DNA from 3 places in the Asticcacaulis sp. P2_B1 genome. Region 3 is predicted to be linked to each of the others. Evidence: predicted binding sites of a transcription regulator. Region 3 holds the regulator's gene; each other region holds the start of a gene.
What was found. The regulator LexA, encoded in region 3, represses DNA repair genes until DNA is damaged. The targets are predictions, from matches to a motif close to ATGTTCNCNANNTGTTCT.

Region 1 (2,203 bases), 450 kb from region 3:
CAGATTGAGATTGTTGACGTTCGACACCGCGTCTTCCGCCTTCTTTTTCAGGACGACAGGCGCCTCTTTCTTGACCTTGATATTGGGCACGGGCGCCGGCGCCGGAACCGGCACGGGTTGCGGCGGCGCGACGGGAGCCACGACCGGCACAGGCTTGTCCTGGGGTACGACAACGGCCGGCGCGGGCGTCGGCTGGATGACCGGTTGCGGTGCCGCTGCCTGGGGTGACGGCGCCGGTTCGGCCTGCTGTTGCTGGGGTTGCGGCTGTACCTCGGTTTCCGGCTTCGGCACGGGCTGCTCGATCGGCACGACCGGCGGCTCGGGTGGTGGTGGCGTCCACAGTTCGATCGGTATCGGCAGATCCTCCTCGACCATCTCGCGGACATTCCATTGATCGGAACGGGTATTGATCAGCATCCACAAAAAGCCAAGGTGCAGCAGGAGGACGATCACCACCGCGCCGGCCAGCCGCGCCCGTTTGTCCGTCGAGCGGGTCAACCGGTAACTGGCGTGCTCCATGGCGAGATTCATCTCGTCAAGGGCAACATACATCCGGTTGCGGTTGGTCGCCATAATACCCAGTCCTCAGTCGTTACGCCCCCGCGAAATCCTGATCCACAAACCCCTCACCACAGAATCTGGACGCTACTGTGTCCGCTTTGCCCACCCTTGTCAAAACAGTCTTGTCAAAACAGTCATATCAAAACAGTCCTGCTGACAAAACCTGGCCTTGAGCGCGCTACCGTCAAAAACCGATACCTATTGCGCTGCAAAATGATTAATGTTGCCAAAATGTTCTTGCGCGGGACTGGCAAATCGAGGCAAAGCGTCTATATAATCCCCTTTGCTATGTTTAAGGAAATGGCGCGTATGGCGAAGCACTTCGATCAGGATTTCATCAAGGTCCGCGGCGCCCGCGAACATAACCTGAAAGGCGTCGACGTCGATATCCCGCGCGGCCAACTGGTCGTCCTGACGGGGCTATCCGGCTCCGGCAAATCCTCGCTCGCCTTCGACACCATCTATGCCGAAGGCCAACGCCGTTACGTCGAATCCCTGTCGGCCTATGCCCGGCAATTCCTCGAACTGATGTCCAAGCCCGATGTCGACCTGATCGAAGGCCTGTCACCGGCTATTTCCATCGAACAAAAGACGACCTCGAAAAACCCTCGTTCGACCGTCGGCACGGTCACCGAAATCCACGACTATATGCGCCTGTTGTGGGCACGCGTCGGCGTCCCCTACTCGCCCGCCACCGGCCTGCCCATCGAATCCCAGACCATTTCGCAAATGGTCGACAAGATCATGGCCCTGCCCGAAGGCACCCGCCTGCTCTTGCTAGCGCCCTTCGTGCGCGGCCGCAAGGGCGAGTACCGCAAGGAAATCGCCGACCTGCAACGCCAGGGCTTCCAGCGCCTCAAGGTCAACGGCGAATACTATGCCATTGAAGACGCCCCGAAACTCGACAAGAAGTTCAAGCACGATATCGATGTCGTCATCGACCGCGTCGTCGTCAAAACGGGCCTGATGGCGCGCCTCGCCGACTCGCTCGAAACCGCCCTGCGCCTGGCCGACGGCCTTGCCATCGCCGAATTTGCCGATATCCCCGAGGGCGAGACTGAACCCAAACGCATCATCTTTTCGGAAAAATTCGCCTGTCCGGTCTCAGGCTTCACCATTGCTGAGATCGAACCGCGCCTCTTTTCCTTCAACAATCCCTTCGGCGCCTGCCCGGCCTGCGATGGCCTGGGCGTCAAACTGACCTTCGACCGCGACATCATCGTCCCCGATCCGAAACTGTCGCTCAAGGCCGGCGCTATCGCCCCGTGGTCGAAAGGCCCTTCGCCGCTCTACGCCCAGACCCTGCAAAGCCTGAGCCTTCATTACGGTTTCTCGATGGATGCCAAGTGGAGTGCCCTGACCGAGGACGTGCAAAACGTTATCCTGCAGGGCTCCGGCGCCCAGAAGATCAAGTTCACCTATGAAGACGGTTCGCGCCGCTACGACGTCACCAAGGTCTTCGAAGGCGTCATCCCGAACATGGAACGGCGCTGGCGCGAAACCGACTCGTCGTGGGTGCGCGAAGACCTGGCGCGTTATCAATCGGAAACGCCGTGCGAGGCCTGCAACGGTGCCCGCCTGAAGCCCGAGGCCTTGGCGGTCAAGATCGACGCCATGAACATCTCGGAGATTTCCGGCCTGT
Region 2 (2,203 bases), on a different contig from region 3:
GCGCAAGGCCCATACCGCCAGCTTTTCGAGCGCTTCGGCGTCGCGTTCGGGCTCGGCGTCGCGCACCACCAGACCGCGGACCAGAACCTGGGCCTTGGCCAGCGGCATGCCGACGCGCAGCCCCAGCATCAGGGCTAGGTCGTTGGCGGCAGTGACGACGCGGCGATTGCCGTCGCGCCCGACCAGGACCAAGGGCGCGTCAGGAAGCGAGGCGTCGCTTCGGCGCAAACGATCCGTCGCCCAAGTCGGAAAATAGAGCGATGTGACCCTCATATCTGTACTCCACGTGAAATTCTGCACGTTCACCGCCGCGGCAACGCAGCAGTTCCAACTTCCATCTTGCCGGCCCGACACCCTCCACCGGCAAGGGCGCGGAGGGCAGGGCGCCGACCCGCCATCGTGTCACCGCGGCGGTCGGTTCGCCGAAATCGCGCGCGTCCTTTTCGCGCCGCCATCGCCGGACCGCCAAACCGAGCGTCCCCCCGCTTTCCGCCGCCAATTGCAGCCGCCGCGACGCCGTCATCGACAGTTTCGCCACCTCGGCCACCACGGCGCCCAGACTGCCGTGGCGCAAACCTTCCTCGAAACAGGCCAGCACGCCGGCGTCGTCCCCGGCCTCGACATAGATAATCCGGTCGGGCGTCAGTCCCGCCTGGGTCAGGGCCGGGGCGAACAGGTCGGGCCGCGACACGCACCACAACACCTGACCCGGCGTTCTGGCGGCGATGCCGGCGGCGAACAGGGCCGCCGCGGCGCCGTCGACCGTACCCTGACCACTGCCCGCCATTTCGTGCAACGCGCCCAATGCCAGGCCGCCATCGGGCAGATGGTGGTCTATTTCGGCCACACCGAACGGCAAAACGCCATGACTGTGTCCGCTGTCGCTTTCGAGGCGACGGATTCGCGCACGCAGTTCGTTAAGGGGGGTATGAGGCAAGACGGGCATGACACGGGCGGGGGTTTTCACATCCTGAATAAAGTAGATGTTCTCTTTTTGTTCCCAAATTTCCTCAGAGTCAAGATGAGTCTGCGTGCGTCGCAAAGGACGCACTCGGGCGAATTCTCAGACAATAGGGCAAGAGCTACCGCGTGGCCTCTTGCTAAGCCTGACCACTGTGGATAATGCGCCACGCACCTGTTTTACGTTTTTCCCAAATTCTACCTTCCCAAGTCCTACCTTTAAGGCAGTCACAACGATGAAATTTCCTAACGGCCGCACTCAGGCCATGACCGGCATTTACGGCCTGATGCTGCTGGGCCTGATCGGCGCCGGCGCTGCCCAAGCCCAAACAACAACGGCGCAGACGACAACGCCGCAAACGACTCAGGCGCAAACCCAAACGACGCAAACCACGACTTCCACAACGCAAAGCCAGGACTCGACAACGTCGAGCGACGACAAGACGACCACGACCGTCACCGTCCAGGGCAAGAAGAACCAGAACCGCATCGACCGCCAGGTCTATGACAACACCCAGAACATCGACAGCGCCTCGGGTACCGCTTCCGACGCCCTCAACAAGGTGCCGTCGGTCAATGTCGATCCGAACGGCAGCGTCACCCTGCGCGGCAACTCCAATGTCCAGGTCATGATCGACGGCAAGCCCTCGGCCATGATGCAGGGCGACAACCGCGCCGCCACCCTGCAATCCATGTCGTCGGGCGACATCGACTCGGTCGAGGTCATGACCAATCCCGGCGCCCAGTTCGGCTCCGAAGGCACCGGCGGCATCATCAACCTGGTCATGAAAAAGAACCGCCGCCCGGGTACGTCGGGCGCTGCCATCGCAAATATCGGCTCGGAAGGCCGCTATAACGGTTCGCTGTCGGTCGCGCGCAATTCCGGCAAGATGACATTGTCTGGCGCCATGAACTTCCGTCACGACGTCCGAAACGGCCGCGGCCATTCCACCGTCGATCACCCGCTTTCAGGCGGCGGCACCAGCCATACCGTCCAGGACAGCGATTCCGACAGCAGCAATGACAGCGGCCAGGTTACCGGCGGCATCGACTACACCATCAACGATAATGACAGCGTCAGCGGCCAGTTCGGCTACGCCCACCGCGAGTCGGAAAATCATTCCAGCGAAAACTATGACAGCTCGATCTTCGGCGACTATACGCAAAAGGTCGACGGTTCATCCGTCCGCAACGACAACTCCGCCGACATCCGCTGGGACCACAAGGGCGATCAGCCGGCCGA
Region 3 (2,203 bases):
GCGCCATCCTGGTCGATCGGCGAGCCTTGAGTCTGCGCGCTTTGGCGATCGCCGCTATCGTCGTCCTTATCCTGACGCCCGAGGCCGTTGTCCAACCGGGGTTCCAGATGTCATTCAGCGCCACCGCAGCACTTTTGGCTCTGGCTGAGACCATGACGCCGGCCATCAGCGAACTCAGTGTTCCAGCTTGGGTGCGCTTCATCCAAAAAGGCCTGCATGGCCTGTGGTTGTCGCTGGTGGCATCCGTTGTTGCCACCCTGGCCACCACGCCGTTCGCTATCGCCTATTTCAATCGCTTCTCGGTCTACGGTCTGGCGTCCAATCTATTCGAGGCGCCAATCACCAGTTTTATCGTCATGCCGTTCCTCGCCCTGGGTACCGTGTTGTCGGCGACGCCCCTGGGCTGGCTGTGTCTGCGTATTGCCGGTGGCGGCTTGTGGCTTATCGATCGTATTGCAGATCTGACTGCCCACCTACCTCATGCCGTTATCAATTGGCCGTCGGCGCCAGCCTATGTCCTGCCGCTGTCCTTTCTGGGGCTCATATGGATTTGCCTCGTTCGCGGCAAGGGGCGTTGGCTTGGGCTATTTCTCGCGAGCAGCATTATGTGGTGGCCGCGCGTCGCGCCACCGGATATCTGGATCGATTCCGAAGGCGGCAATGCGGCCGTCCGTACCGGTGCAACCGCCTATGTTCTGCGCCCGAAGGTGCGACAGTATGGTTTCGAGCAATGGACGCATCATTACGGCCTGTCGCCCGTCGATGCTGAGGGCTATGTTTGCCAAGGCTATGGCTGTGCGCCTTTGGCGACGGCCAAATACCGGGTCGGCTTCTGGTTCAGCAATAAACCGCCGAACGACAAACGTCTTTTGCAACTCTGTCAATCCAGCGACCTGGTGGTCATGCGTAATCCGGTCGGCGACTGGCCAGCCGTCTGTCAGGGCGTCAATCATATCAGTTCAGGTGACTTCGACCGCATGGGCGCGCTGGAATTGACGCGGAGAGACAAGACCTGGCTTATCCGCGCGTCCCAGCCGTTACGCGGTAAACGCTATTGGTCAACACGGTCGGAAGAAGAAGGCAGCGATGCTGGCTATTAGTGGTAACGGCGGACGAGCCCCACCAACCGGCCTTGAACACTGACCTCGTCGGTATTGTAGATGCGCGTCTTGTAGGCCGGATTGGCGGCTTCTAGGGCAATCGATGCTCCCTTCTTGCGCAGACGCTTCAGGGTCGCTGTATCTCCGTCGACCAGGGCGACCACGATTTCGCCCGACTGGGCCGTATCCGTCTTCTTGATGACGACATAGTCGCCATTGAGAATGCCAGCATTGATCATCGAATCGCCTTCGATTTCGAGGATATAGTGCTCGCCGGCACCCAGCATCGACTCCGGGATGCGCATACGGTCACGTTCCTGCCCCATGGCCTCGATCGGCACGCCAGCCGCGATTTTGCCCAACAACGGCAATTCACGGGTATCTTCGTTAGCAGCTTTGGGCGTCTCGACAGGGCGGGCGCCTTCGACGACCTGGGGCACGAAGGCCTGACGGCCCTTCGGCGGCGCCGAGGTGGTGGCTTGGTCGGGCAATTTAATGACCTCAAGAGCGCGGGCGCGGTGAGCGAGGCGGCGGATAAAGCCGCGCTCTTCAAGGGCCGTAATCAGCCGGTGAATGCCGGATTTGGACGCCAAGTCTAACGCTTCCTTCATTTCATCGAAAGAGGGCGAGACGCCGCCTTCTTTGATGCGTTCATGAATGAACATCAAAAGTTCGCGTTGTTTGGTCGTCAACATGGGAGCACCTATATCGCACCGCTTGCACCGCCCACTTGCGGAACAAGTCATGAACCTAGGCTCGATGTTCTATATGTGTTCCCGTTAATGTCAAGCTAACGTCAGAAGTTTTTTTGTCGCATCCGTGACGTCGCCTTGGCGCATAAGGCTTTCCCCGACCAGCATGGCTGTAGCGCCGGTTTTGGCCAGCCGCGCCACGTCAAGCGGGGTGAAGATGCCACTTTCGGCCACCAATACGTGGTCCGATGACACCATGCCGGACAGGTCTTCGGTAACTTTCAAATCGACGTGAAAATCCCTGAGATTTCGGTTATTTATGCCGATCAGTTTGGATGTCAGGCGAAGGGCGCGTTCCATCTCTTCGGCATTGTGCACCTCAACGAGGGCATCCATCCCGTAGTGATGGGC

Region 1: the regulator LexA is predicted to act here: its motif matches at 782-799, upstream of uvrA (excinuclease ABC subunit UvrA).
Region 2: the regulator LexA is predicted to act here: its motif matches at 984-1,001, upstream of AC1DX3_RS12880 (ImuA family protein).

Annotation. Positions count from the first base shown of each region.
Region 1 covers NZ_JBFUDD010000001.1:637,382-639,584, forward strand. The annotation lists gene AC1DX3_RS02985 (hypothetical protein) at 1-573, opposite strand, end outside; gene uvrA (excinuclease ABC subunit UvrA) at 871-2,203, shown strand, end outside.
Region 2 covers NZ_JBFUDD010000004.1:208,214-210,416, reverse strand. The annotation lists gene AC1DX3_RS12885 (DUF6504 family protein) at 1-273, opposite strand, end outside; gene AC1DX3_RS12880 (ImuA family protein) at 200-946, opposite strand; gene AC1DX3_RS12875 (TonB-dependent receptor plug domain-containing protein) at 1,197-2,203, shown strand, end outside.
Region 3 covers NZ_JBFUDD010000001.1:187,546-189,748, forward strand. The annotation lists gene AC1DX3_RS00860 (ComEC/Rec2 family competence protein) at 1-1,100, shown strand, start outside; gene lexA (transcriptional repressor LexA) at 1,097-1,795, opposite strand; gene trpC (indole-3-glycerol phosphate synthase TrpC) at 1,886-2,203, opposite strand, start outside.